3 regions of the Kitasatospora sp. NPDC047058 genome follow, and region 2 is predicted to be linked to each of the others. Evidence: predicted binding sites of a transcription regulator. Region 2 holds the regulator's gene; each other region holds the start of a gene.
What was found. The regulator HrcA, encoded in region 2, represses chaperone genes, less so after heat shock. The targets are predictions, from matches to a motif close to TTNGCACTCNGNNNNNCNGAGTGCNAA.

Region 1 (9,823 bases), on a different contig from region 2:
GCCGGCGTGTACGCCCAGCACCTGATGGACGAAGGAGAGCTGCCCGAGGGCGTCAAGCGCGAGGAGCTCGAGGCGATAGCCGAGGACGCGGAACGCGCCAAGGACGTCTTCATCCGGTCCAACCTCCGTCTCGTGGTCGCGGTCGCCCGGCGCTACCCGCGCAGCGGCCTGCCGCTCCTCGACCTCATCCAGGAGGGCAACGCAGGCCTGGTCCGGGCGGTCGAGAAGTTCGACTACGCGAAGGGCTTCAAGTTCTCCACCTACGCGACGTGGTGGATCCGGCAGGCGATCACCCGGTCCATCGCCGACCAGTCGCGGACCATCCGGCTGCCCGTCCACCTGGTCGAGGAGCTCGGCCGGATCCGGCGGGTGCAGCGCGAGAAGTCCAAGGAACTGGGCCGCGAGGCCGAGCCGGCCGAGATCGCGGCCGAGCTGGACACCACCGAGGCCCGGATCAAGGACGTGCTCGACTGGGCGCGCGACCCGGTCAGCCTCAACATGTCCGTCGACGACGAGGGCGAGACCCAGTTCGGCGACCTCGTCGAGGACACCGGGGCGACGTCCCCCGAGGACGCCGTGATGGTCATGCTCCGCCGCGAGGAGCTGGACGACCTGATCGGGCGCCTGGACGACCGCACGGCGTCGATCATCCGGTCGCGGTACGGGATGGAGGACGGCCGCGAGCGCACCCTGACCGAGGTCGGCAAGCAGCACGGGCTCACCCGCGAGCGGATCCGCCAGATCGAGAAGCACGCGCTGGCCGAGCTGAAGAAGATCGCCGACCATGCGGGCTTCGAGGCCGCCTGACGCTGCTGCCGCCGACCACTGCCCCGGGCCCCGGGCGCGGACCACTCCGCGCCCGGGGCCGGCGTGTGTGCGGGAGCGGGTCGCCCGGCGGCCGCGGAGTGTGAAGACGGCCCTAGGCTGGAGGAGTGGACGATGTGCGAGACGGAGACGGCCCGGTGACCGGGCAGAACCCCGGGCGGGCCGACGTGACCGCGGACGAGACCGTGACCGCCGACGTGACCGCGGACGTGACCGCCGACGAGACCGCGGCCGGGCCGGAGGCGGGTGCCCCGGCGCCCGGTGCCCCCGCAGCGCCTGCGGCCGCCAGGACCGCGGCCCGGCTGGTCTTCCGCGACCCGCTGGACCAGCAGTCCCGGGACGACACCGACACCGGCTGGGGCGAGCGCCCGGGCGGCGGCGGTGGCGGCGGGCGGGGGCTGGACTGGTACCTGAGCCAGCGCCCGCCGCACCACGGCGGCTGAGCGCGGCGGGCGCCCGGCCCGCCGCGGGGGTGCTCAGCGCTGCTGCGTGACCAGCGCGTCGCGGATCTCGGTGAGCAGGACGACCTCCTTGGCCTCGGCCTCCGCCTGCTCCTCGGCGAGGGTCTTCCGCTTGGCGGTGAACCTGATCATCGGCAGCACCACGCAGAAGTAGACGACGGCCGCGGTGATCAGGAACTGCAGCGCCGCGCTCAGCACCGATCCCCAGAGGATCAGGATGCCGGACGTGACCTCGCCGCTCGCGCTCATTTCGCACGGGCCCTTGATGCAGGACGTGTAGGAGTCCAGGTCCTTGGGCCCGAACGCACCGACGAGCGGGTTGATCACGCCCTTGACGAAGGCGTTGACGATGTTGGTGAACGCCGCACCGATGACCACGGCGACGGCGAGATCGACGACGTTCCCGCGCAGCAGGAATTCCTTGAAGCCCTTCATGCCGCGTGAACGACGAGGCCGCCGAACGGTCACGGGTGATCTTCGCCGGACTCCGACGGACAACCCGTTCGGTGGACCGGTGCGGTCGCGGGCGGCGGCAGCCCCGCCCGCGCGGGCCCGAAAGCCAGCGCGGCGGCCACCGCGAGCAGCAGCACGGCCGGCACGCCGGGCCGGTGCCGGAGGGCCTGCCGGAGCCGGTGGCCGCGCCCGCCCCCGCGTCGGATCGGCGGGAACGGCGGCACCTCGCGCCGCGGCGGGACGGCCGGTGCGGGCAGCGGCAGGGGGAACGGGCGGGGGAGGCCCGCGGTCGTCGTCATGGGGGCACCACCGGTGGTCGCAGGGCGCCGGCCCGCGGCGGGCCGGCTTCTCGTGACGCACACTCTGGGCGGTCGGCGTTCGCGGGGGAACGCCTTTCCCCCAGCCTGTGGACAACCCGGCCCTGTGGAAAACCTCCGTCACCCGCAGGAAGGAATCCGGGGCACCGGGTTGACCCGGGAACGGCGCAAGGCCCGCCGGCCCCGCCGGAAGCGGGGCCAACGGGCCTTGCGAAAAACCTGGGGTCAGCCGGCCGGCTTCGCCGCGGCCGCCGGAGCCGGGCTCGCCGCCGGAGCGGAGCCGCCCGAGGACGGGGCCGAGGAAGCCGACGAGGTCGAGGACGACGAGGACGAACCCGCGCCCACCGAGCTGCTGGAGGACGAGCGGCTGTCGGTCCGGTAGAAGCCGGAACCCTTGAAGACCACACCCACGGCCGAGAAGACCTTGCGGAGCCGTCCCTGGCAGTCGGGGCACGTGGTCAGCGCCTCGTCGGTGAACTTCTGCACCGCCTCCAGGCCGTTGCCGCACTCGGTGCACTGGTACTGGTACGTGGGCACTTGTCTTCCTCCTGGCACTCTCGCCTGATGAGTGCTAACGATGGTCAATGATGCGGCATTCCGCTGGATCAGTCCAGCGACTCGAATGTGAGATGAGCCGGGGACGGCCGCCCGCCGGCCGCCCCCCGACCGCCTCGCCGCCGCCCGGCAACCGCCCCGCAGCAGCCCCACAGCAGCCCCCGCGACCCGTGCTCAGCCCTTCGCCGCCCCCACCAGCTGCCGTGCCACGGCCCGCTCGCCGGTGCCCGCGACCACGCTGCTCACCGCGGTCGGCGCGACCAGCAGGTGCCGCAGCGCGACCAGCGCGACCAGGCCCAGCCCGGCCCCTGCCACCGGCACCAGGAACCCGGCCGACGGCCCGTGGCCGTCGATCAGCCGCCCGGCCACGGTGGACCCGGCCGCCAGGCCGAGGCCGATGGCGCCGGTCAGCCAGGTGAAGGCCTCGGTCTTGGCACCGTCCGCGACCAGCGTCTCGACCAGGGTGTACCCGGTGATCAGCGTGGGCGCGATGGCCAGGCCGCAGACCAGGCCGGCGACGGAGAGTGCGACCAGGTCGGGCATCGCCCAGAGCGTCGAGCAGCCCAGCACCAGCAGCGCGTAGCTGGCCAGCATCCGCTGCCGGGCGGCCCGGCGCCAGGCGACCATGCCGTACAGCACGCCGGCCAGCATCGAGCCGCCGGCGAAGATCCCGTACACCGTGCCGTTGGCGCCCGGCTGGCCGACCGACTCGGTGAAGGCGGTCACCGAGACCTGCATCGCGCCGAAGACGCTGCCGACGCCGAGGAAGGCGCCGGCCAGCAGCCGGACGCCCGGCGAGGAGAGCGCGGAGACCCGGGCGGCGCCCGGCTGCCGCGGGTGCCGGGCCGGGGAGGTGCGGCGCTGGGTGGCGAAGGCCAGACCGCCGACGACGGTCAGCGCGGCCTCGGCGACCAGCCCGGTGGCGGGGTTGACCGAGGTGGCGATGGCACCGGCCAGCACCGGGCCGATCACGAAGGTGAACTCGTCGGTCACCGACTCGAAGGCGAACGCGGTGTTCAGCTTGGCGGGCGGTGCGCCCTCGGCGGAGAGCTTGGCGACCCAGCGGGCGCGCACCATCGCGCCGATCTGCGGCACGCTGGCGCCGGCCGGCGCGGCGGCCAGCAGCAGGGCCCAGACCGGGGCGTGCCCCAGCGCCAGCGCGATCAGCGCGCCGACCGAGACCGCGTGCACGGCCACGGTGGGCACCAGGACGGCGGCCTGCCCGTACCGGTCGGCCAGCCGGCCCGTCTGCGGGCCGACCAGGGCCTGGGCCACGGCCGAGACGGCCGCGACGGTGCCGGCCGTGCCGTACGAGCCGTGGGTGTCGAGGACCAGCAGCACGATGCCCAGACTCAGCATCGCGTAGGGCAGCCGCGCGGCGAACGCGGGGGCCAGGAACGTCCAGGCGCCCGGGGTGCGCAGCAGCGCGCCGTACCCGATGCGGGCGGGCGGTGCGGTGTCCGTGGTGGCGTCCGCGGGGACGCCGTCGTTCTCGACCGTTCGGCGGGCCGTCACGGTCGGTCCTTCCTGCTGCCTGGTAGCGCGGAAGGGGCATGGGGTGGCCCCGACGGCGCCGAGAGTCGTCCTCTCGCGCGTCGACCGGGGTAGATACCGGGCCGGGTCGGCTTGGGTGCCGAGGCCGGGCCGCGGCCGCCGAGCGGTCGCGCCAACTCTGCGTCAGGCAGATGCTGGGGGTGTAGCAACCATTATACGTTACGCGCGTAGATGTCGCGCCGACCTCGACAATACAGGACCAGTCCAAACCTGTCCTGCCAAGTCAAGGTGAACGCCGCGCGAAGCCTTCGGGCTGTCGGCCCTGCCGCCCTCAGGTGCCCCGCCCGTGCAGCCAGCCGGCGAGCTTGCCGCCCTTGTCCACGGCCCGCAGCCGGCGTTCCGCGGCCTCGCTCACCTCGTCCGTGGTGACCACCAGCAGCTCGTCGCCGCCGCGCAGTACCGTCGCCTTGTCGGGCACGAAGCTGCTCCCCTCGCGGACCACCAGGGTGACCGCCGCGCCGGCCGGCAGCCGCAGCTCGCCGATCTCCACGCCCGACATCCTCGACGTCGGCGACAGCGCCACCGACAGCAGGTGTCCGTGCAGCTTCTCCAGCGGGGCGGACTCGATGCCGAGGTCCTGGCCCATCGACCCCTCGCCGATCCGCAGCCAGCGGGCGACCAGCGGCAGAGTCGGGCCCTGGAGCAGGGTGAAGACGACGACCAGGATGAAGACGATGTTGAAGACGTCCTGGGCCATCGGCGCGCCGGACACCATCGGGATGGTGGCGAGCACGATGGGCACCGCCCCGCGCAGCCCGGCCCAGCTCAGCAGGGCCTGCTCGCGGCCGGGCAGCTTGAACGGCGTCAGGGTCAGCACCACCGAGAGCGGCCGGGCCACGAACACCAGGACGGCGCCGATCACCAGCGCGGGCACCACGGAGGAGCCCATCGTCTCGGGGGTGCAGAGCAGACCGAGCAGGACGAACATCCCGATCTGCCCGATCCAGGCCAGGCCGTCGGCGAAGCCGCGGACGGCGGGGCCGTGCGGCAGCTTGGCGTTGCCGAGGATGACGGCACTGATGTAGACGGCGAGGAAGCCGGAGCCGTGCAGCAGTGCGCCGCCCGCGTAGGCGAGCACGGTGAGCGCCATGACGGCGATCGGGTAGAGGCCGGAGGACGGCAGGGCGACGTGCTTGATCCCGAACGCGCCCAGCTTGCCGACCGCGAAACCGACCGCGGCGCCGATCGCCAGCTCGGCGGCGATCGTGCCGACCAGGACGTACCAGGAGTCCAGCTCGCCGGCGGTGGCGAAGGCGACGACCAGGATGACCACGGGCGCGTCGTTGAAGCCGGACTCGGCCTCCAGTAGGCCGGTCAGCCGGTGCGGCAGCGGCACCATCCGCAGGACGGAGAAGACGGCCGCGGCGTCGGTCGAGGAGACGATCGCGCCGAGCAGCAGCGAGGTGCGCCAGTCCAGCCCGACCAGCCAGTGCGCGCCGGCCGCGGTGACGAAGACGCTGATCCCGACGCCGAGGGTGGCGAGCACGGTGGCGGCCGGCATCGCCGGTCTGACCTCGCGCCAGCTGGTCTTGAGGCCGCCCTCGGCCAGGATCACCACCAGGGCCGCGTAGCCGAGCACCTGGGTCAGCTCGGCGTTGTTGAAGGTGACGCCGATGCCGTTCTGGCCGAGCGCCACACCGATGCCGAGGTAGATCAGCAGGCTGGGCAGCCCCGACCGGGTCGAGATCCGCACGGCGACCACCGCGACCAGCAGGATCACGGAGAACTCGAGGAGCAGCTGGTTCAGGTGGTCGACATTCACGCAGGGGCACCTCGGGCAGGCTGGGGGCGGGCGGGGTGTCTGGCGGCGGTGAGGCCGGGAGTCGACCGGAAGGGAGGCGGACGGCAGGGCACGCCGATTGCTCCCCTTGCGGATCGTTACTCAGTCTAACATTTTGCCATATCTTTAGTTTCCTCCGTCACACGGCCCCCCACCTCTGCTTCTCCAGTGCTTCCCTGACCTCCTCCGATCCCACCGTGAGCGTCCCCCGTGCACGCCCGCGAGCCGAGTCGGCCTAATGTGGTGCCCTGTCACGGCCGAGTGCCCTGGACATGCCCGCCCGCCCCCCAGTCGAGGACCGCAAGGACCCAGATGCCCCGCTCGAAGAAGTTCCGGCGCGCCCGTCTGATCGTGATCGTGCTGGTCGTGCTGCTGGTGGCCGGCGTCGGCTACGGCGGCTACCGCGGGGTCACCGCGGTCCGCGCGTCCTTCCCGGAGGTCGACGGCAGCGTCAAGGTGGCGGGCCTGAGCGCGCCGGTCGACGTCAAGCGGGACGCCAACGGCATCCCGCAGCTCTACGCCGACACCCCCGAGGACCTGTTCCGGGCCCAGGGCTACGTCCAGGCCCAGGACCGCTTCTGGGAGATGGACGTCCGCCGGCACATCACCGCCGGCCGGCTCTCCGAGATGTTCGGCGACAGCCAGGTCGAGACCGACTCCTTCATCCGCACCATGGGCTGGCGCCAGGTCGCGCAGAAGGAGTTCGACACCCAGCTCGCGCCGGAGACCAAGAAGTACCTCCAGGCCTACGCGGACGGCGTCAACGCCTGGCTCGGCGAGCACCCCGGCGGTGAGCGCGCCTCGCTGGAGTACGCGCTGCTCGGCGTCGTCAACGGCGACTACAAGCCCGAGCAGTGGACGCCCGTCGACTCGGTGGCCTGGCTGAAGGCGATGGCCTGGAACCTCTCCGGGAACCTCCAGGAGGAGATCGACCGCTCGCTGCTCGCCCAGGACTTCAGCCCGGAGAAGATCGCCGAGCTGTACCCGGAGTACCCGTACGCGGCCAACGGCACGATCGTGAAGACCGGCACCGTGAGCGGCGACACCTACCGCCAGGCCGACGGCTCCGGCCAGCCCGCCGCGGGCGCCCCCGGCACCACCACCCAGGGCGCGGCCGCCACCAAGGCGATGCTCAAGGACGTCACCGACCGGATCGACGCGATGCCGCAGCTGCTCGGGCGCCAGGGCCAGGGCATCGGTTCCAACTCCTGGGTGGTGGCCGGCACGCACACCACCACCGGCAAGCCGCTGCTGGCCAACGACCCGCACCTCGGCCCCGGCCTGCCCTCGGTCTGGTACCAGATGGGCCTGCACTGCCGCACCACCTCCGCCGCCTGCCAGTACGACGTCTCGGGCTTCACCTTCGCCGGCATGCCGGGCGTGGTGATCGGCCACAACAAGGACGTCGCCTGGGGCTTCACCAACCTCGGCGCCGACGTCACCGACCTCTTCCTGGAGAAGGTGACCGGCCCGGAGACCTACCAGGTCGACGGCAAGGACGTGAAGTTCGAGCTCCGCAAGGAGACCATCAAGGTGGCCGGCGGCGAGGACCGCACCATCACCGTCCGGACCACCCAGACCGGCGCCCCGCTGATCTCCGACCAGAGCACCGAGCAGCAGAACGTCGGCAAGTACGCGCCCAACGGCACCTCCGCCCCCGACCGCGGCACCGGCGGCTACGGCGTCGCCCTGCAGTGGACGGCGCTCAGCCCCGGCAAGACCATGGACGCCGTCTTCGAGCTGGACCGGGCGAAGGGCTGGGAGGACTTCCGGAACGCCGCCAAGGACTTCGCCGTCCCGGCGCAGAACCTGATCTACGCCGACGCGAAGAACATCGGCTACCAGGCCCCCGGCGTCATCCCGCAGCGCGGCAAGGGCGACGGCACCTACCCGGCCCCCGGCTGGGACTCCGCCTACCAGTGGAAGAAGGACGCCGTCCCCTTCACCGCCCTGCCGTGGAGCCTCAACCCGCCGAGCGGCTACATCGTCACCGCCAACCAGGCCGTGGTCGACCCGTCGTACAAGTACCTGCTGACCAGGGACTGGGAGTACGGCACCCGGGCCAAGGAGATCACCGACCAGATCGAGCTCAAGCTCAAGAACAACGGCCGGATCTCGCCGGACGACATGAAGGAGATGCAGCTCGACAACACCAGCATCCTCGCCAAGACGCTGGTGCCGCTGCTGCTCAAGGTCCAGATCGACGACCCCTACGTGCGCGAGGCGCAGGACCTCCTGAAGGACTGGAACAACTACCACCAGGACGCCGACTCGGCCGCCGCCGCCTACTACAACGGCGTCTGGCGCCAGCTGCTCAGCCTCTCGTTCGGCCAGAAGTTCCCGGCCGACCTGCGGGCCAAGGACAACTGCCTGCTGGTCCGCCGGCAGACCGACCCGACCAAGCCGGACAGCAGCACCCAGATCGTCACCGAGTGCGGCACCCGGGACCCGGGCAAGGCCCAGCCGGACGGCGGCGACCGCTGGACCGAGGTGGTGCGCCAGCAGCTGCAGAAGCCCGACAGCAGCTGGTGGACGTACATCGACTCGGACCACAAGGAGCAGAAGGGCCTCGACAACCTGCTCGCCGAGGCCATGAAGAACGCCCGCCAGGACCTCACCGCGCTGCTCGGCAAGGACGTCTCCACCTGGAGCTGGGGCCGGCTGCACAAGCTGACCCTGCGCGAGCAGACCATGGGCACCGACGACTCCTCGATCGCCTCCGGCGCCGTCCACCGGCTGCTCAACCGCGGTCCGTACCGCCTCTCCGGCGGCTCGGCGGCGGTTGACGCGGCGGGCTGGAACGCGGCGGCCGGCTACGAGGTCGACTGGATCCCGTCCATGCGGATGGTGGTCGACCTGAGCGACCTCGACGCCTCGCGCTGGGTCAACGTCGGCGGCGCCTCCGGCCACGCCTTCCACGCCAACTACAACGACCAGACCGACCTGTGGCTCAAGGGGGACCTGCTGACCTGGGCCTTCTCGCCGGACGCGGTCGAGAAGTCGGCCAAGCACAAGCTGGTGCTCACCCCCGGCTGACCCGCCGTCCGGCCGAGCCCGCGGCCCGCCCCCGTCACCGGGGGCGGGCCGCCGCCGTCCGGGGCCGGACTATCCCAGCCGGTGCAGCCCCGACGGGGTGAGCGCCACGTCCACCGGCAGGTCGTGCGGCTCGGCCGGCACGCTCGCCAGCAGCTCGTGCTCGTACAGCAGCACGGCCAGCAGGGGGCGCACGCCCGCCCGCCCCAGCCGGGCCAGCACCCGGTCGTACGAGCCGCCGCCCCGGCCAAGCCGCAGGCCCCGCCGGTCCACCGCCAGCCCCGGCAGCAGCACCAGGTCCGCCCCGGTCACCGCCTCCGGCCCGAGCCGCTCGCCGGCCGGCTCCAGCAGCCCGCGCCCGGCCGGGGCCAGCGCCGCCGGGCCCGCGTACCCGGCCCAGTCCAGATCGTTGTCGGGCAGCAGCACCGGCAGCAGCACCCGCACCCCGCGCGCCAGCAGCGCGTCCAGCAGCGGCCTGGTCCCCGGCTCGGCACCGACCGACACGTACGCGGCCACCGTGGCCCCCGGCGCGGCCAGCTCCCCGGCGTGCCCCGCCAGCGCCAGCGCGGCCTCCTCCCGGGCCTGCGGCGGCAGTGCCCGCCGTTCCGACAGCAGCCGTGTCCTCAGCGCGCTCTTCTCGTTGTGCACGGGATGCTCCACGGCTCGATCCTCCACAGCTCTGTGCCGGTGACGCTCAGAGCCTGACACGCGGAAGGCGGCCCGATGTCCACTCCGCTGTTGGTCCAGGCCCTGGCCGGGCTGAGCGTCCCCGCACTGGCCGGCGCCACCGCGCTGGGGGTGCGACTGCGCCGCGCCGACCGGAGCGCCGCCGCCCGCGAGGGCCG
Region 2 (9,823 bases):
AGGTGCTCGGCGCGGCGCTTGCGGAAGTCGAACCGCTCCAGGGCCGGGCGCGGCCGCTCGTCCTCCAGCGAGGCCGCCTCGTCGCCGAGCTCGCCGAGCAGCGGGACCCTCGTCCAGAGCACGCCGTCCTTGGCCGCCCTCAGGCTGCCGAACCGGCCGCCCTCGACCGGGAACGGGATGATCCGGTCGGCGATGCCGTCCAGGTCGACCCGGGTGGCCGGCGGCGTGTCGGCGGAGCCCTCCTCGCCGTCGGTCTTCTTGCCCCGCGGCTCGTCCTCCTCGCCGCCGACCGGCCGCCCGGCGCGCTGCGGCCCGAACGGGGACGGCGTGTCGGCGGCCAGCGTGACCAGGTACGGGCGGCAGCCGTTCGGGAAGGACAGGTCGAAGACGTGCGAGTCGTAGACCGGGTCGAAGTTGCGCACCGAGAGGAAGGCCAGGTGCTTGCCGTCCGCGGTGAACGCGGGCGAGGTGTCGACGAAGCGCTGCGGGGTGACCTCGCCGACCGTCCGGGTGGCCAGGTTGGCCAGCACGATCTGGCGCAGCGAGAACGCGCCCAGCCCCGGGGTCGGCTGCGACCAGGCCAGCCAGGCCGAGTCCGGGCTGAACGCCAGCCCGGAGACCTCGCCGTCGGTGCTGCGGGCCAGCTCGTGCACGGCGCCGTCGGCCAGCGCGACCAGCAGCACCCGGCCGTCGTGCGAGCCGACCGCGGCCTGCTTGCCGTCCGGCGACACCAGCAGGCCGCGGACCCGGCCGAGCTGCCCGGCGGCCAGCCGGCGGCGCTCGGTGCCCAGCACGGCGGGGGCGTACTCGAGCGCGTCGTCGCCCTCGGCGTCGGTCACCCAGAGCACCCCCTGGGCGCCGTCCTCGCCGGGCACCACCCGGGCCAGCCGGCCGCGCACGCCCGGCGTCTCGTCCAGCACCCGGGCGGGGCCCTCCCGGTGGGTCAGCCAGTGCACGGTGCCGCGGACCACGACGGCGCCGGCCCGGCCGGTGCGGTCGGGGGCGGCGGTCTCCAGCCAGTGGGCCGCGTGGACCGGGCGGGGGCGGCGGCCGGCCCGCGGACCGGCCAGCCGGACGTCCAGCCGGCGCGGCTCGGCGGCGGCCGCCTGGTCCGGGCCGTCCAGGCCGTCGAGCAGCCAGAGGTCGCCGGCGCTGTGCCAGACCACCCGGGTGCCGTCGGTGGTGGCGGTGCGGGCGTAGAAGCCCTCCGGCGAGGTGGTGTGGCGGCGCAGGTCGGTGCCGTCCGGGAGGCTGGAGTACAGCTCGCCGACGCCCTCGTGGTCGGAGAGGAACGCGATCCGGGACGCGCCGGGCCGGCCCACCCAGAGCGGGGACTCGATGTGCCCGTCGAGCTCCTGGTGGATCCGGACGAACTCCTCGGCGCCGATCCAGAGCTTGCCCACCCGGCCGCCGCGGTACCGCTTCCACCAGGCCGGTTCCGCGCCGAAGGCGGAGACCAGCAGCGTCCGGTCGCCGCCCGGCTCGGAGGCCAGGCCGCCGACCGGCCCGTACGGCAGCCGGACCGGCTCGCCGCCGTCCAGCGGCACCGCGTGGGCCCAGGTGCGGCGCAGGGTGGCCTGCCCGGCGGAGGTGGTGGCGACCGGCCGGCCGTCGGCCGTCCAGCCCTGGAGCTGCGTCTGGTCGCTGCCCCAGTACGTCAGCCGGCGGGACGGGCCGCCGTCCACCGGGGCGACGTGCACCTCGGGCGCACCGTCCCGGGTGGAGGTGAAGGCGACGTACCGGCCGTCCGGGGAGAACCGCGGCCGCCGGACCGGGACGTGATCGGCCGTCAGCCGCCAGGCCCGGCCGCCGTCCAGCGGGGCGAGCCAGACGTCGTTCTCGGCCACGAAGGTGACCAGGTCACCGTGCAGGTGAGGGTGGCGCAGGTAGGCGCCCGCTGAGGTGCTCCGGGTTTCGCTCACACGGCCAGCCTAGGCAGGTACGCGCACGATGCACCGGCATTTCCGGAACAGCCGACCCGCGCGGGGGACGCCCGCCCACGTCGGGGGCGCTCGCCGGCCCGGACAGCCGCCGGCTCCGGCGGGTCCTCAGCTCCAGCGGCCGGTGCGGCCCAGCAGCAGGGCGCCGGCGGCCACGCCCGCCGTGGAGGTGCGCAGCACGGAGGGGCCGAGCCGGAACGGCCGGGCGCCGGCCTCGGCGAAGGCGGCGAGCTCGTCCGGGGAGACGCCGCCCTCGGGGCCGACCACCAGCACGATGTCCCCGGTGCCCGGCAGATCAGCACCGGCCAGCGGTTCGGCGCCCTCCTCGTGCAGCACCGCCGCCAGCGCCGCCCCGGCCAGGACGGGGGCCAGCTGCCGGGTGGTCATCGGCTCGCGGACCTCGGGGAAGCGCAGCCGGCGGGACTGCTTGCCCGCCTCGCGGGCGGTGGCCCGCCACTTGGCGAGCGCCTTGGCGCCGCGCTCGCCCTTCCACTGGGTGATGCAGCGGGAGGCGGCCCAGGGGATCACCACGTCCACCCCGACCTCGGTCATGGTCTCCACCGCCAGCTCGCCGCGGTCGCCCTTGGGCAGCGCCTGGACGACGACGATCCGCGGGGCCGGCTCGGGCTCGCGGCGGACGGCGGCCACGGTCACGTCGATCGCGTCCTTGCCGTGCACCGCCGCGACGGTGCCGTCCGCGCCGAGGCCCAGCCCGTCCGCGAGGGTCACCGCCTCGCCGGCCTCCAGCCGCTTCACCGCGGCGGCGTGCCGCCCCTCCGGGCCGTCCAGGCGGACCACCGCGCCGGGGGCGGCGGTGGCGAGCTGCGCGGTCTCGACGACGAACACGGGCGCGGTCATGGCGGGTCCTGGGGGTCGGGATGCTGAAGGGTCGGAAGTCCGGTGGCCGGGTCGCACGGGCGGGGGTGCGGCAGCCGGGGCCGCGGAGGCCGGGTGCGGTGGAACGACGGCGCCCGGTGACCCGCGGGGGTCACCGGGCGCCGGTACGGCCGTCAGCGGCCGTTGAAGGCGTCCTTCAGGCGCGAGAACAGCCCCTGCTGGCCCGGCGCGAACTGGCCCGAGGGCCGCTCCTCGCCGCGCAGCACCGCGAGACGGCGCAGCAGCTCCTCCTGCTCGGGGTCGAGCTTGGTGGGCGTCTGCACCTCGACATGCACTATCAGGTCGCCCCGGCCGCCGCCGCGCAGGTGGGTGATGCCGCGGCCGTGCAGCGGGATCGACTGGCCGGACTGGGTGCCGGGCCGGATGTCGACCTCCTCCAGCCCGTCGAGGGTCTGCAGCGGCACCTGGGTGCCGAGCGCGGCGGCCGTCATCGGGATGGTGACGGTGCAGTGCAGGTCGTCACCGCGGCGCTGGAAGACGTTGTGGGTGGTCTCGGCGATCTCGACGTAGAGGTCGCCGGCCGGGCCGCCGCCGGGGCCGACCTCGCCCTCGCCGGCCAGCTGGATCCGGGTGCCGTTGTCGACACCGGCCGGGATCTTGACGGTCAGGGTGCGGCGGGCGCGGACCCGGCCGTCGCCGGCGCACTCGGGGCACGGGGTCGGCACGACGGTGCCGAAGCCCTGGCACTGCGGGCAGGGACGGGAGGTCATGACCTGGCCCAGGAAGGACCGGGTGACCTGGGAGACCTCGCCCTTGCCGCGGCACATGTCACAGGTCTGCGCGGAGGTGCCGGGCGCGGCGCCCTCGCCGCTGCAGGTGGTGCAGGTGACGGCGGTGTCGACCTGGAGTTCCTTGGTGGTGCCGAAGGCGGCCTCCTCCAGGGTGATCTCCAGCCGGATCATGGCGTCCTGGCCGCGCCGGGTCCGCGAGCGCGGGCCGCGCTGGCCGGAGGCGGCGCCGAAGAAGGCGTCCATGATGTCGGAGAAGCCGAAGCCGGCCGCGCCGGCGCCGAAGCCGCCCGTACCCCCGCCGCCGCCGTTGGGCGACAGCGGGTCGCCGCCGAGGTCGTAGACCTGGCGCTTCTGCGGATCGGAGAGCACCTCGTAGGCGGCGTTGATCTCCTTGAACCGCTCCTGCGTCTTCGGGTCCGGGTTGACGTCCGGGTGCAGTTCGCGCGCCAGGCGCCGGAACGCCTTCTTGATCTCGTCCTGCCCCGCATCCCGTCGGACGCCGAGTACCGCGTAGTAGTCCGTGGCCACCAAATGCTCCGCTTGTTCCGCCTGTTGAAGTGCTTGCGACTGGTACCACCGCCGATTCCGACGGTGGCCGTTCCTACGACTCGGCCAGGATCTGGCCCACGTACCGTGCCACCGCTCGCACCGCCCCCATTGTGCCCGGATAGTCCATCCGGGTCGGACCGATCACACCCAGTTTGGCCACGCTCTCGTCGCCCGAACCGTAACCGACCGAGACGACGGAGGTGGAATTCAGCCCCTCGTAGGCGTTCTCCCGGCCGATCCGGACCGTCATCCCGGCGTCCGCGGTCTCACCCAGGAGGCGGAGCAGGACGACCTGCTCCTCCAGTGCCTCCAGCACCGGCTGGATGGTGAGCGGGAAGTCGTGGCCGAAGCGGGTCAGGTTGGCCGTGCCGGCCAGCATGATCCGCTCCTCGTTCTGCTCGGCGAGCGCCTCGAACAGCGTCGCCAGGACGGTGGTGACGGTCGGCCGGTCGGCCGCCTCGAACTGGGCGGGCAGCTCCTCCAGCAGCCCCGGCACCTCCGGGAGGCGCCGGCCGACGGCCCTGGTGTTGATCTTTGCGCGCAGGTCCGCCAGGACGGTCTCGCCGACCGTGCCCGGGCAGTCCACGAGCCGCTGCTCGACCCGGCCGGTGTTGGTGATCAGGACCAGCATCACCTTGGCCGGGGCCAGCGCGACCAGCTCGATGTGACGCACGGTGGAGCGGGACAGCGAGGGGTACTGGACCACCGCGACCTGCCGGGTCAGCTGCGCGAGCAGCCGGACCGTACGGGCCACCACGTCGTCCAGGTCGACCGCGCCGTCCAGGAAGTGCCGGATCGCCCGCCGCTCGGGCGCGCTCATCGGCTTGACCTCGGCCAACCGGTCGACGAACAGGCGGTACCCCTTGTCGGTGGGGATCCGCCCGGCGCTGGTGTGCGGCTGGTGGATGTAACCGTCCTCCTCCAGCGCGGCCATGTCGTTGCGGACCGTGGCCGGGGACACACCGAGGTTGTGCCGCTCGACCAGCGCCTTGGAGCCGACCGGCTCCTCGGTGCCCACGTAGTCCTGGACGATGGCGCGAAGCACCGCGAGCTTGCGGTCGTCCAGCTGGCGGACCTCACCGGCCATGGGGCACGCACCTCCGTCTTCGCACGTTGTCCGATGTGACATGTGTCCGTATCGCCTTGCTGCGGGCCGCACTGGGCGGGCCCCGGCTTTGGCACTCTGAACACACGAGTGCCAGGACCGTACCTGCCAGTGTAAGGCCCGGGTCCGACGGCAGGAACGGCCCGCCCGGGGTGATCCTGCCCGCACCGGGCGGCGCGCGGGTGATGCCCCGCGCCCGTCCGGGTGGCAGCATCGAAAGCGGACGGCGAACGGAGGAGCAGCGATGTCCACCTCGGGCCAGCACACCCGCTTCGCACCGGACCGCGGCCTGACCGGCCGGATGGTCGGGACGATGTTCGTGATCGGGCTGCTGTACGTCGGATTCACCGGCCTGCTGATCGCGCTGCTGCGCGGGGCCTGGCCGCTGATCGTGCTGATCTCGGGCGGGCTCTTCGTGGCCCAGTTCTGGTTCAGCGACAAGATCACCGAACGGGCGATGGGCGCCCACCGGGTCACCCCCGAGCAGTACCCGCAGTTGCACGGCACCGTGGACCGCCTCTGTGCGCTCGCCGACATGCCCAAGCCCCGGGTCGCCGTCGCCGACAACGACATGCCGAACGCCTTCGCCACCGGCCGCAACCCGCAGAACGCCGTGGTCTGCGTGACCACCGGCCTGCTCCGGCGGCTGGAGCCGGAGGAACTGGAGGGCGTCCTGGCGCACGAGCTGTCGCACGTCGCCCACCGGGACGTCGCGGTGATGACCGTCGCCGGGTTCCTCGGGGTGCTCGCCGGGGCCATGACCCGGATCGCCGTGTACGGCGGGTTCATGGGCGGCGGCCGGAACAACAACGACTCCAACGCCGCGATCGTCGCGCTGGTCATCCCGCTGGTGTCGATGGTGGTGTACGCGATCAGCTTCCTGCTCACCCGGCTGCTCTCCCGCTACCGCGAGCTGGCCGCCGACCGGGCCGCCGCCCAGCTCACCGGCCGGCCCAGCGCGCTCGCCTCGGCGCTGACCAAGGTGACCGGCCAGATCGCCGCGATCCCGACGAAGGACCTGCGCAAGGCCCAGCCGTACAACGCCTTCTACTTCGCCCCGGCGCTGAGCGCCCGGGACGCCGCCTCGCAGCTGCTCTCCACCCACCCGCCGCTGGAGCGGCGGCTGGAGCAGCTGGCCAAGATCTCGGCCGAGCTCGGCCGCTGAACCGCCTCCTCCGGAACCGGAAGGACCGCCGTGGGAATCCTGGACGCGCTCTTCGGCCGCACCAAGCCGGTCAAGCCCGACCTCGACCAGCTGTTCGGCGTGCCGTCCGCCGCGCTGACCCTGGAGGCGGCGGCCGGCTTCCGGCCCACCGGCACCGGCTCGGTCTGCTTCGCCTCGGTCGAGGGCGGGGCGTTCGGCGAGGTCGAGCGGCAGGTACGGGCCCTGCTGGACGCCGACACCGAGCGCGGCGGCGTCCCGGTGGAGGCCTCCAAGGACGATTACGGCTACTCCTGGCTGCTCGCCCGGCACACGCCCGAGGAGCTGCCGGACCTGGTCAACGACCTGCACGCGGTCAACAGCGAGCTGGAGGCGAACGGCTTCGGGCCCCAGCTGCTCTGCTCGCTGGTCGCGTTCCGCAACGACGAGGGCCAGCCGCTGGCGCTGGTCTACCTGTACAAGCGCGGCACCTTCTACCCCTTCGCGCCGGTCCCGGGCGGCGGGGAGAAGCGGAACAGCCCGCTGGAGCTGCAGGTCAACGCGATGCTCGGGAACGACCTGCGGCTGGAGAAGGACCTCACCCGCTGGTTCCCGGTCTGGGGCGCCCCGGGCATGGGGGGCTGAGGTCCGCGGGGTGGCGGGTCCGGGCTGAGGGACCGGGCTGCGGTCAGCGGGGCTGCGGTCCGGGGCGTCAGCCGGCGGCGGCGGAACGGTACGCCGCCACCGCGGCCGAGAGGACGGTCTCCGTGTCCGCCGACGGCTTCTCCTCCGCGACCTCCTGCACCATGAGGATCACATCACCCGTACGGACGAAGGCGGTCTCGTCCACGAAACGGTTCGTGCCGCCCGGGAAGACCGACGTGACGTGGAGCAGCAGGCCGTCGTCGGCCGGCACCCCGGCCGCCGTGACGGAGACGGTCTCCTGGAGCGGCGTCCCGTCCGAGAGCGTGTTGGTGTACGAGGCGCAGCGCGCGGCGGCACCGCGGATGGCGGCCATGACCTCGGCCGCCTGCCCGGGCGGGTACCGGTCGAGGGCCTCCTGGCCGGACCAGCCGAGGTCGTCGTGATCGACCGGCTCCCGGTCCAGCCCCACCGCCACGTCCTCCGCGGGCGGGGCGTGCGCCGTCATGAAGGACTCCACGCCGAGTTCGGAGCACGGCATCGACGCGATGGGGACGGCGGACGCCGGGCCGTGCGGAGCCCCGGTCGTCGTCGACTCGACCTCCGCCGTGTTCAGCCGGAACCCCTGGGGCAGCCGGTCCCCGGTCAGCAGGCCGGCGCGCAGCCGGTCCTGCAGGGGCACCCGGCCGGGCGCCGCACCGGCCGCCGCGACGGACGTCGCACCGGTCGCCGGACGGTCCTGCGAGCCGGCGGAGCAGGCCGGGACGCCGAGCACCGCCAGCACGGCCACGGCCGCCGTGAGATGACGTGCACGCACTGATCCACCCCCCTGGGATTCGTGATCGCCCGCACTCTCCCACAGGGACGCCCCCGGGTGCTCACCCGGCCCCGGGCGCGCCGAAAACCGGTGGCCCGCGGGCGCGCCGGCCCCTAGGGTCCGGCCGTGATCAACTGGAACGAGATCGAGTCGGCCGAGCCCACCCCCGCCCTGCTGGCCGAGGTCAGCGCCGCGCTGCGCTCCGCCGACCCGGAGATCCGCGACGGCCTCGCGTACGAGCAGCTGTGCCGCTGGGTCCCCCGGCTCGCCGCGCCGGAGCTGTCCGCGCTCGGCGACGAGATGGCCGGGCGGCTGGCCGACCCCGAGATCCAGGCCCGCACCTTCGCCCCGCTGGTCCTCGCCGAGGTCGTCGACGCCGGCGCGTACCGCCCGGCCTGGCGGGACGCCTTCGCCCGCTGGTACCCCGCCGAGACCGACCTGCGCGGCTGGGACGAGCGGCTCGGCTGGCTGCACGCGGTGGCGCACGGCGCCGACCTGCTGGCCGCGTTCGGCCGCAGCCCGCTGGTCGCCGACCCGGCGTCGCTGCTGGAGCTGGCCGCCGCCCGGCTGCTGGCGCCCACCGGCCACGTCCTGGACGCCATGGAGGACGACCGGCTCGGCCGGGCCGTCGCCGTCGTCCTGACCCGGCCCGAGCTGACCGAGCGGCAGGCGCTGGCCTGGCTGGACCCGATCGCCGCGACCGGCCGGCGCCGGCCCGGTGTCGTGCCCGCGACCGTGTCCAACACGCTGCGGACCCTGCGGGTGGTGTACCTGCTCGCGGACCGCGGCGTGCGGCCGGTGCCCGGGGCCGAGCCGGTGACGCTCCGCCACGCGGCCGCCCTCCGCGGGCGGCTCGCCGAGGTCCTGGCCGTCAACACCTCGTACTACCTCGGCTGAGCCCCCTGCGCCCGGCACCCACCGCGGCCGAGCGCCACCGGGTCTGACGCCTCGTAGACTCCGTGGAATGCGCAGCCGCCCGTACGGACCCGACCTGACCCCGCCGTGGAAGAGGCACAGGCCCGCCCCCGAGGTGCCCGCCGAGCGGGACCTCGTGGTGGAGGAGGCGGCGACCGGCTTCTGCGGGGCCGTGGTGCGCTGCGAGAAGACCGCCGAGGGGTTCACCGTCACCCTGGAGGACCGTTTCGGCAAGCACCGGGTCTTCCCGCTGGTGCCGCGCGGCTTCCTGCTGGACGGCAAGGCCGTCACCCTGGTCCGGCCCGCCGCTCCGGCGCCCTCGCGCCCGCCCGGCCGGACCGCGTCCGGCTCGGTGGCCGTTCCCGGCGCCCGCGCCCGGGTGGCCCGGGAGTCCCGGATCTACGTCGAGGGCCGGCACGACGCCGAGCTGGTCGAGCGGGTCTGGGGCGACGACCTGCGGATCGAGGGCGTGGTGGTCGAGTACCTGGAGGGCATCGACGACCTGCCCGCGATCGTCGCCGACTTCGCCCCCGGCCCCGGCCGCCGGCTCGGCGTCCTGGTCGACCACCTGCTCCCCGGCACCAAGGAGCACCGGATCGCCGCCCGGGTCACCGGCGACGCCGTCCTGGTGGTCGGGCACCCCTACATCGACGTCTGGCAGGCCGTGAAGCCCGCCAGCGTCGGCATCCCCGCCTGGCCCGTCGTCCCGCGCGGCGAGGTGTGGAAGGAGGGCGTCTGCCGCCGCCTCGGCTGGCCGGTGGACACCCCCGCCGCCTGGAAGCGGATCCTGTCGAAGGTCGACTCCTACAAGGACCTGGAGCCGGAGCTGCTGGGCCGGGTGGAGGAGCTGATCGACTTCGTCACCCCGCCGGGTCAGGAGTAGGTCTGGAACTCCGAGGTGTCGAGGGTGATGCCCAGGAGCTCCAGCGCGATCGGGTCGCCGAACTTCGTGGTGCGCTTGGACCAGTAGTCCGGCTCGCCGGAAGGCGTCAACGCGCGCGGCTCCGTGAGCAGCAGACACTGTCCCTTGATCGGGTCGACGATCAGGTAGGACGGGATCGCTCCCCTCGCGTACATCTCCCGCTT
Region 3 (9,823 bases), on a different contig from region 2:
TGTCCATCGGGGCGGCCAGGAACGGCAGCTCGAAGCGGTAGGCGTCGATCTGCCAGGCGATCGAGACCTCCTTCGGGTCACGCGTACGGCGGCTGGGGACGACGGCGATGTCGTCGAAGGCGTACGCCCGGCGGCCGCGCTTGCCTCGCCCGATCTCGATCTCAGTCACTTCGAGCCCTTCTGGTTTGTTGCTCATGCCCGCCGGGTCACCCCGGCCGCCCCCCAGTATCCCGCACCACCCCGTCCGACGCCCCGACGGCCCGGGGTGCGGACACGCACGGAGGCCCGCCACCCCGGGGGGGGTGACGGGCCTCCGCGGAGCGTGCGGTCAGCCGCGGCTGGTGTAGTTCGGAGCCTCGACGGTCATCTGGATGTCGTGCGGGTGGCTCTCCTTCAGACCGGCGGAGGTGATCCGGACGAAGCGGCCCTTGCTCTCCATCTCGGCGATGGTGGCGGCACCGACGTAGCCCATGGTCTGGCGCAGACCGCCGACCAGCTGGAACAGCACGGCCGCCAGCGGGCCGCGGTAGGGCACCTGGCCCTCGATGCCCTCGGCGATCAGCTTCTCGTCGGAGGTGACCTCGCCCTGGAAGTAGCGGTCCTTGGAGAAGGAGCGCGCCTGGCCGCGGGTCTGCATCGCGCCCAGCGAGCCCATGCCGCGGTAGGACTTGAACTGCTTGCCGTTGATGAACAGCAGCTCGCCCGGGGACTCCTCGCAGCCGGCCAGCAGCGAGCCCAGCATCACGGTGTCGGCACCGGCGGCGAGCGCCTTGCCGATGTCGCCGGAGTACTGCAGGCCACCGTCGCCGATGACCGGCACGCCGGCCGCCTGGCAGGCCTGGGCGGCCTCGTAGATCGCGGTGACCTGCGGGACGCCGATGCCGGCGACCACGCGGGTGGTGCAGATGGAGCCGGGGCCGACGCCGACCTTGACGCCGTCCACGCCGGCGTCGATCAGCGCCTGGGCGCCGTCACGGGTGGCGACGTTGCCGCCGACCACGTCGACCCGGACGGCCGACTTGATCTTCGCGATCCAGGCCAGCGCGTTGTGGCTGTGCCCGTGCGAGGTGTCCACGACCAGGAAGTCGACGCCCGCCTCGACCAGGGCCTGGGCCCGGTCGAACGCCTCGGCGCTGGCGCCCACGGCGGCGCCGACCAGCAGACGGCCCTCGGCGTCCTTGGCGGCGTTCGGGTACTTCTCGGCCTTGACGAAGTCCTTGACGGTGATCAGGCCCTTGATCCGGCCCTCGTCGTCGACCAGCGGCAGCTTCTCGATCTTGTGGCGGCGGAGCAGCGCCATGGCGTCCTCGCCGGAGATGCCGACCTTGCCGGTGATCAGCGGCATCGGGGTCATGATCTCGCGGACCTGGCGGCTGCGGTCCGACTCGAAGGCCATGTCGCGGTTGGTGACGATGCCGAGCAGCTTGCCCGCCCCGTCCGCGATCGGCACGCCGCTGATCCGGAACTTGGCGCAGAGCGCGTCGGCCTCGGCCAGGGTGGTCTCCGGGCCGACCGTGATCGGGTCGGTGACCATGCCGGACTCCGAGCGCTTCACCAGGTCGACCTGGTTGGCCTGGTCCTCGACCGACAGGTTGCGGTGCAGCACGCCGACGCCGCCCTGGCGGGCCATCGCGATGGCCATCCGCGACTCGGTGACCTTGTCCATCGCCGCGGAGAGCAGCGGGATGTTGACGCGCACGTTCCGGGAGACCCGCGAGGAGGTGTCGACCTGGTTCGGCAGCACCTCGGAGGCCCCGGGCAGCAGCAGCACGTCGTCGTACGTGAGCCCGAGCATCGCGAACTTCTCGGGTACGCCTGCGGCGTTGACGCCAGTGTTAATGGGCATTTCGGGGGTACCTTCCGTGGCCGGCCTATTCCGCTCGCGCCCTGAGGGTGGGGGCGCTGTCATCGCTCACTCGCTCAGGCCGCCGAAAGCCCGGTGCCGTTGGAGGAACCTCCAGGGGAACCCCGCTCGCACCGCCGAAACTTTGGCAACCCGCCCAGGCGCCGATACCCCATGGTACTGGCACCGCGAATGTGTCCTCGTGTGCCCTTGACAACACCCGGCACCCGTGGCTCATTCCGGCCGGGCAGCGGTCAGGAGGACTCCTCCGCGAGGGCCCGCAGCCGGCTGAGCGCGCGGTGCTGGGCGACCCGCACGGCACCGGGAGACATCCCCAGCACCTCGCCGGTCTCCTCCGCCGACAGCCCGGCGGCCACCCGCAGCAGCACCAGCTCGCGTTGACGGGCCGGCAGGTTGGAGAGCAGCTCCTTGGCCCAGGCGGCGTCGCTGCTGAGCAGCGCCCGCTCCTCCGGGCCGAGCGCCTCGTCCGGCACCTCCGGCATGTCGTCCGGCGGGATCACCGTCGAGCCCGGCCCGCGCATCGCGGCGCGCTGCAGGTCGGCGATCTTGTGGGCGGCGATGCCGTAGACGAAGGCCTCGAACGGCCGACCCTGGTCCCGGTAGCGCGGCAGCGCGCAGAGCACCGCCACGCAGACCTCCTGGGCGACGTCGTCGACGTGGTGCCGGGCGCCGCCGGGCAGCCGGACCAGCCGGCCGCGGCAGTAGCGCAGGGCCAGCGGGTGGACGTAGGCGAGCAGCGCGTCGATCGCCGGGCCCTCGCCGCGCACGGCGGCCGCGACCAGCTCGCCGACCAGCGGGGAGCCGCCGGTGCCCAGCACCGGTGCCCGGTCGGGGCCGATCCCGCCGCCGGCCGCCCGTCGGGCGGCCGCGTCCGCACCGGCTGCGTGGTCGCCGTGGTCCGGCCCGCCGTCGCCGGGATCCGCGTACGACGGATCGTGACCCGGGCCGGAGGGCTCGGCCTCCACCGGGTCCGCCTCGCCGGCAGTACCGGCCACGTCGTCGCGCATCGGTCCATGGTGCCTGGTCGAGCGGGAAAACGCGGCACCGCGTCCGGAGTTGTGCACCGGAACGTTATGCGGTGCGGCGCCGCGCGCCGCGCCGGCGCGCACCACCGGCCCCTCCTGCACCGTGCCGCCTCCCGCCCCGCCGCTGTCGGTGGTGGTCCCGTCCGTCGCGCCGTCCGCCGAGTGTCCTGCGGCTGCGTGGTTCGCCGCAGTGCCTGTCCGCTGGTCCCCGAGGTGCTCCACCACTCCATGGTGCAACCTCGGGACCGTAACGTCACACGCCCCGACGGGAGGAATCGCGAGCAGCCCGCCGCGGCCGGCGGAGCCGCCGGCGGTCAGCGGACCAGGCCCCACCGGAAGCCCAGGGCCACCGCGTGCGCGCGGTCCGAGGCGCCGAGCTTCTTGAACAGCCGCCGGGCGTGGGTCTTGACGGTGTCCTCGGAGAGGAACAGCTCGCGGCCGATCTCGGCGTTGCTGCGGCCGTGGCTCATGCCCTCCAGCACCTGGATCTCACGCGCCGTCAGCGTCGGCGCGGCCCCCATGTCGGGGCTGCGCAGCCGGCGCGGGGCGAGCCGCCAGGTCGGGTCGGCGAGGGCCTGGGTGACGGTGGCCCGGAGCTCGGCGCGCGAGGCGTCCTTGTGCAGGTACCCGCGGGCGCCGGCGGCCACCGCGAGGGCGACGCCGTCGAGGTCCTCGGCGACGGTGAGCATGATGATCCGCGCGCCCGGGTCGGCGGACAGCAACCGCCGGACGGTCTCGACCCCGCCGAGGCCGGGCATCCGGACGTCCATCAGAACGAGATCGGAGCGGTCGGCCACCCAGCGGCGGAGGACCTCCTCCCCGTTCGTCGCGGTGGTGACCCGGTCGACGCCGGGTACGGTCGCGACCGCGCGGCGAAGCGCCTCGCGGGCGAGCGGGGAATCGTCGCAAACGAGAACGGAAGTCATGACCGTCGTCCTCCGCAGCTGATCCGCGTCACGTTGAGCCTCCTGGCTGGTACGAATCTCTCCGACACGGCCGATTGGCGACGGACCCGGTGCCGATCGCCTGAACTTCCCCGCGATCGTTCCCGACGTCCGGCGCCCGCTAACCGCCTCCGCACTTCCAACGACCGTCACTCGAATGAGTTACGGCCTTCAGGGCCATCTCCACCACTGTACGTGGCCGACCCGTTACCGATCAGCCGCATCGCGGTGCACACGCCGCACTTTTGTGCAGCTCGCGCGCGGTCGGCGTACGACCCGCACACCGGTCCGGAGCGCCGCGCGCCCGTCGGCCACCCGATTGCCACGTCTGCGCCCGCCGGAGTCCATGCCCACTTTGCCCGTTTTTATAGCTTTCGTATGGTCATTGACTGTTGTGCCACTCTGTGGGTGACTTGTCCATGGAGTTGCCTTAAGTCATATTTCCAGGTGTCCACACCAGCGCATCGAAGCCCCGCCGTGCCGCCCAGTCCGCTGGCGGCCGGCCGCCGGCCGACGAGCCTCTGAAGGGAATGAGCCATGGCAGATTTCTCCCGCCTCCCCGGCCCCAACGCCGACCTCTGGGACTGGCAGCTCTCCGCGGCCTGCCGCGGCGTGGACAGCTCGCTCTTCTTCCACCCCGAGGGCGAGCGCGGGGCCGCGCGAAGTTCGCGCGAGGCCAGCGCCAAGGAGGTCTGCATGCGATGCCCGGTACGCACCGAGTGCGCCGCGCACGCGCTGGCGGTCCGGGAGCCTTACGGCGTCTGGGGCGGCCTGACCGAGGACGAGCGCGAGGAGATGATGGGCCGCTCGCGCAACCGCCTGGTGGAGGTTCCGCTGACCGCGCCGACGGGGCTGCAGCGCTAACAATCCACCCGGGCCACGCCGTGGAGAAACGTTTCTTCGCGGCGCTTCAGGGCGCCCGCCCGGGTGAACCGGGGTCAGCGCCCGGCGGCCGCACCCGCCAGCCGCTCCAGCATCAGCGACACGGCCGGCACCTCGGCCAGGTCCGGCAGGGTCAGGGCGACCACCTGCCGCACCGCCGGCACCCCCGACGCGGTCCGCAACGGCACCGCCGACACGCCGTCAGGGCGCACCGACTCCAGCGCCAGACCCGGCAGCACCGCCACCCCGAGCCCGGCCGCCACCAGGCCGACCACCGCCGGGTAGTCGTCGGTCGCGAAGTCGATCCGGGGCTCGAAGCCCGCCCCCGCGCACAGCTCCACCAGGTGGCCCCGGCACTGCGGGCAGCCGGCGATCCACTGCTCCCCGGCCAGCTCGGCCAGCTCCACCGGGCTGCCCCCGCCGTTCCCGCCGTCCCCGCCGGCCCGCCCGGCCAGCGGGTGCGCGGCGGGCAGCAGGCCCACCAGCGGGTCGTCCAGCAGCGGGGTGACCACCAGGTCGGACCAGTCGGCGCCGGCGCTGAGCTGCTGCGCCTCCAGGTTCGCCTCGGCCCGCGCCTCGCGCGGGGTGCCGTGGGCGGGCGAGGGCGCCGCCGGCGCGCCGCCGGGGGCCTGCGGGTAGCGGAAGGCCAGCGCGACCTCGCACTCGCCGCCGCGCAGCATCGCCAGCGACTCCGGCGGCTCCGCCTCGACCAGCGACACGCGCACCCCCGGATGGCTGTCCCGCAGCCGGGCGACGGCGGGCGGCACCAGGGTGGAACTGGCGGTGGGGAAGGAGACCAGCCGCACCCGCCCGGCCCGCAGCCCGGCGATCGCCGCCACCTCCTCCTCGGCGGCCGAGAGGCCGGCCAGGATGCCGGTGGCGTGCTTGAGCAGGACCCGACCGGCCTCGCTCAGCTGCATGCCGCGCCCCGAGCGGACCACCAGCGGGGTGTCCACGGACTTCTCCAGGGCCTTCATCTGCTGGCTGATGGCGGGCTGCGTGCAGCCCAGCTCGCGGGCGGCCGCGGAGAAGGAGCCGGTGCGGGCGACGGCACGCAGGACGCGCAGATGGCGGGCCTCGATCATGCCTCAGTTATAAGGCAAGCTTTGCCGTCCGCAAAATTCTGCTGATAACTGGACTCCCACCAGCAGCGTACGCCGAACTGCCGCGGAACACCGGAAGGCCCGGCCCGCACCCCGTGGGGTGCGGGCCGGGCCTCCGGCTGCCGGGCGGGCCGGCGGACGCAAGGGGCGTCAGTGCGAGTGGCCGTGACCGCCGTGCGAGTGACCGTTGTCGGCCTCCTCCTCCTTCTTCTCCACCACGAGGGTCTCGGTGGTGAGCAGCAGGGAGGCGATCGAGGCGGCGTTCTCCAGCGCGGAGCGGGTCACCTTGACCGGGTCGATGACGCCGGCCTTGACCAGGTCGCCGTACTCGCCGGTGGCGGCGTTGTAGCCCTGGCCGGCCTCCAGCTCGGAGACCTTGGAGGTGATGACGTAGCCCTCCAGGCCGGCGTTCTGGGCGATCCAGCGCAGCGGCTCGTGCAGCGCCTTGCGGACGACCGCGACACCGGTCGCCTCGTCGCCCGACAGGCCCAGGCCGCCGTCCAGCACCTTGGCGGCGTGGACCAGGGAGGCGCCACCACCGGCGACGATGCCCTCCTCGACCGCGGCGCGGGTCGCCGAGATGGCGTCCTCCAGGCGGTGCTTGCGCTCCTTCAGCTCCACCTCGGTGGCGGCGCCGACCTTGATGACGCAGACGCCGCCGGCCAGCTTGGCCAGGCGCTCCTGCAGCTTCTCGCGGTCCCAGTCGGAGTCGGTGTTGGCGATCTCGCCCTTGATCTGGGCCACGCGGCCGGCCACGGCCTCGGTGTCGCCCGCACCCTCGACGATGGTGGTCTCGTCCTTGGTGATGGTCACGCGGCGGGCGGTGCCCAGCACGTCCAGACCGGCCTGGTCGAGCTTGAGGCCGACCTCCTCGGAGATGACCGTGCCGCCGGTCAGGGTGGCCAGGTCGCCCAGGATCGCCTTGCGGCGGTCACCGAAGCCCGGGGCCTTGACCGCGACCGCGTTGAAGGTGCCGCGGATCTTGTTCACCACGAGGGTGGACAGCGCCTCGCCGTCGACGTCCTCGGCGATGATCAGCAGCGGCTTGGTGGCGCCGCCCTGCAGGATCTTCTCCAGCAGCGGCAGGAGCTCCTGGATGGAGGAGATCTTGCCCTGGTTGATCAGGATGTACGGGTCCTCCAGGACCGCCTCCTGCCGCTCCGCGTCGGTGACGAAGTACGGCGACAGGTAGCCCTTGTCGAACTGCATGCCCTCGGTGAAGTCCAGCTCCACGCCGAAGGTGTTGGACTCCTCGACGGTGATGACACCGTCCTTGCCGACCTTGTCGATCGCCTCGGCGATCAGCTCGCCGACCTGGGTGTCCTGCGCGGAGAGGGACGCGACGGCGGCGACGTCGTCCTTGCCCTCGATCTCGCGGGCGACGGACAGCAGGTGCTCGGAGACGGCGGCGACGGCCTTGTCGATGCCCTTCTTCAGGGCGGCCGGGCCGGCACCGGCGGCGACGTTGCGCAGACCCTCGTTGACCAGGGCCTGGGCCAGCACGGTGGCGGTGGTGGTGCCGTCACCCGCGACGTCGTTGGTCTTGGTGGCGACCTCCTTGACGAGCTGCGCGCCAAGGTTCTCGTACGGGTCGTCCAGCTCGACCTCACGGGCGATGGTGACACCGTCGTTGGTGATGGTCGGGGCGCCGAACTTCTTGTCGATGACGACGTTGCGGCCCTTGGGGCCGATGGTCACCTTGACGGTGTCGGCCAGCTTGTTGACACCGCGCTCCAGCGAGCGGCGGGCGTCCTCGTCGAACTGCAGGATCTTCGCCATGTTCCCTATTCCCTCGGGGCTGCGGCCGTCAGGATGGCCGCTCGACTACGTGAACCAACAACCACGCCCCGGGCCCCTGTCACTTGGGACACGGATCCGGGGCGGGCTGGAACGTCTTACTTCTCGATGATCGCGAGGACGTCGCGGGCCGAGAGGACGAGGTACTCCTCGCCCTGGTACTTCACCTCGGTGCCGCCGTACTTCGAGTACAGGACGATGTCACCGACGGCGACGTCGAGCGGCAGACGCTGGCCGTCCTCGAAGCGGCCCGGGCCGACGGCCAGGACGACGCCCTCCTGGGGCTTCTCCTTGGCGGTGTCCGGGATAACCAGGCCGGAGGCCGTGGTGGTCTCGGCGTCGAGCGGCTGGACCACGATGCGGTCCTCGAGCGGCTTGATGGCAACCTTGCTGCTGGTGGTCACGTCCGAGCTCCCCTTCGGAGATTACGGGGTTTTCTAACGGGTAGGTGGCGAACCTGCGGGCCTGCCGTCGCGGGGGTCAGACACGCGTCATCGCGTTAGCACTCACCATGGGGAGAGTGCCAAGGACGACCATAGGCCGCGGTTAGCACTCAGTCAACCAGAGTGCCAACGACGCGCCCGCCGTTTCCGGGGGGCGGGGCGTGCACGGGATGAGTAGCCGTACTCATGTGCGGTCCGAGAGCGCGCCGCAGACTCGTTCCATGACCCACACTCCGGTGCGCATCGGCCCGTCCCGGCCGAAGGACGCCCTGCTCGCGCTGCTGCTCCTGCCGGTGCTGGGAGCCCTCCCGCTCGCCGCCTTCTGGGCCGCCGGGGCCGCCGCCGAGGCCGCGGGCGGCAGCACGGACCAGATCCTGTGGGCCGGCGGGCTGTCCGCCCTCGTGATCGGCTACGGGGTGCCCGTCGCCGTCGTCGTCCGCGGCTGGCGGGCCGGGTACGAGTACCTGGCGGTCGCCGCCGGGGTGGCGCCCTTCGTGCTGCCGGTCTGGGGCTGCGCGGGCCTCCCCGGGCTGTGAGCGGCGAGAATGACCCCGTGGACACCGAGAACCTGCAGCCCCTGCTGACCCCCCGGGGGCAGTCCCTGCTCGCCGAACTGCGCGAGTTCGCGCCCGAGGACGAGCTGGCGCTGGCCACCCGGCTGCGGCGGGAGCACCCCGCGGAGCTGGTGTCGGCGGCGTTCGGGCAGGCGCGGCTGCGGCAGCGGGCGCGGGCCAAGTTCGGCGCGGACGCCGACCTCATGTACTTCACGCCCAACGGGGTCGAGCAGTCCACCCGCCGCAGCGTCGCCGAGTGGCGCGCCCGGCGCTTCGCGGACCTGGGCGTGAAGCGGCTGGCCGACCTCTGCTGCGGGATCGGCGGGGACGTGCTGGCGCTGGCCCGGGCCGGCATCGAGGTGCTGGCCGTCGACAGGGACCCGGCCGCCTGCGCGGCCACCGCCGCCAACGCCGCCGCGCTGGGCCTGGCCGAGCTGGTCGAGGTGCGCTGCGCGGACGTCGCCGAGGTGGACGTCACCGGCTTCGACGCGGTCTTCACCGACCCGGCCCGCCGGACCTCGCGCGGCCGGGTGTTCGACCCCGAGGCGTACGCCCCGCCGCTCTCCTGGGCGATCGAGACCGGGCGGCGCACTCCCGTCGGCGCGCTGAAGGTCGCCCCGGGCATCCCGCACGAGGCGGTCCCGGCGGACGCCGAGGCCGAGTGGGTCTCCGACCACGGCGACGTCAAGGAGGCGGTGCTCTGGTTCGGCGCCCGCGCCGACCGCCCGCACCGGGCCACCCTGCTCCCCGCGCAGGCCAGCCTCACCGGCGGCGACCTGCCCGACCCTCCGGCCGGCCCGGTCGGCCGCTACCTGTACGAGCCGGACGGCGCGGTGATCCGGGCCCACCTGGTCGCCGAGGTCGCCGGGCAGGTGAACGGCCGGCTGATCGACCCGAAGATCGCCTACCTGACCTCGGACGAGCTGGTCGCGACCCCGTACGCGCACGCCTTCGAGCTCACCGACGTGCTGCCGTTCCACATCAAGAAGCTGAAGGCGCTGCTGCGCGAGCGCGGCGTCGGCACGGTGGTGATCAAGAAGCGCGGGATGGCGATCACCCCGGAGGAGCTGCGCCGCCAGCTGAAGCCGAGCGGCCCGAACACCGTCACGGTGATCCTCAGCCGCACCGACCACGGGCCGCTGATGATGCTCGGGCAGCCCGTACAGGCCTCCTAGGACGGGCCGCCCGGGCCCGGGGACGCGCCGTCAGGA

Region 1: a site for HrcA is predicted at 2,605-2,631, ahead of ABZ885_RS16510 (FmdB family zinc ribbon protein). Genes of this name have one in related genera too.
Region 3: a site for HrcA is predicted at 8,162-8,188, ahead of groES (co-chaperone GroES). Genes of this name have one in related genera too.

The regions. Positions count from the first base shown of each region.
Region 1 is NZ_JBEYVJ010000090.1:6,418-16,240, reverse strand. It holds gene ABZ885_RS16530 (sigma-70 family RNA polymerase sigma factor) at 1-807, shown strand, start outside; gene ABZ885_RS16525 (hypothetical protein) at 933-1,268, shown strand; gene mscL (large conductance mechanosensitive channel protein MscL) at 1,302-1,721, opposite strand; gene ABZ885_RS16515 (hypothetical protein) at 1,751-2,038, opposite strand; gene ABZ885_RS16510 (FmdB family zinc ribbon protein) at 2,282-2,593, opposite strand; gene ABZ885_RS16505 (MFS transporter) at 2,786-4,051, opposite strand; gene ABZ885_RS16500 (potassium/proton antiporter) at 4,437-5,927, opposite strand; gene ABZ885_RS16495 (penicillin acylase family protein) at 6,258-8,981, shown strand; gene ABZ885_RS16490 (5-formyltetrahydrofolate cyclo-ligase) at 9,051-9,638, opposite strand; gene ABZ885_RS16485 (GGDEF domain-containing protein) at 9,702-9,823, shown strand, end outside.
Region 2 is NZ_JBEYVJ010000034.1:16,274-26,096, reverse strand. It holds gene ABZ885_RS08015 (PDZ domain-containing protein) at 1-1,922, opposite strand, end outside; gene ABZ885_RS08010 (16S rRNA (uracil(1498)-N(3))-methyltransferase) at 2,049-2,798, opposite strand; gene dnaJ (molecular chaperone DnaJ) at 2,951-4,096, opposite strand; gene hrcA (heat-inducible transcriptional repressor HrcA) at 4,170-5,204, opposite strand; gene htpX (zinc metalloprotease HtpX) at 5,467-6,387, shown strand; gene ABZ885_RS07990 (hypothetical protein) at 6,418-7,008, shown strand; gene ABZ885_RS07985 (hypothetical protein) at 7,076-7,822, opposite strand; gene ABZ885_RS07980 (DUF2785 domain-containing protein) at 7,949-8,719, shown strand; gene ABZ885_RS07975 (DUF3097 domain-containing protein) at 8,787-9,620, shown strand; gene ABZ885_RS07970 (Uma2 family endonuclease) at 9,611-9,823, opposite strand, start outside.
Region 3 is NZ_JBEYVJ010000064.1:21,616-31,438, forward strand. It holds gene ABZ885_RS13130 (GuaB3 family IMP dehydrogenase-related protein) at 1-169, opposite strand, end outside; gene guaB (IMP dehydrogenase) at 329-1,846, opposite strand; gene shbA (RNA polymerase sigma factor ShbA) at 2,098-2,679, opposite strand; gene ABZ885_RS13145 (response regulator transcription factor) at 3,204-3,815, opposite strand; gene ABZ885_RS13150 (WhiB family transcriptional regulator) at 4,371-4,697, shown strand; gene ABZ885_RS13155 (LysR family transcriptional regulator) at 4,772-5,800, opposite strand; gene groL (chaperonin GroEL) at 5,969-7,597, opposite strand; gene groES (co-chaperone GroES) at 7,714-8,019, opposite strand; gene ABZ885_RS13170 (hypothetical protein) at 8,280-8,594, shown strand; gene ABZ885_RS13175 (class I SAM-dependent methyltransferase) at 8,612-9,787, shown strand; partial or broken gene ABZ885_RS13180 (polysaccharide deacetylase family protein) at 9,818-9,823, opposite strand, start outside.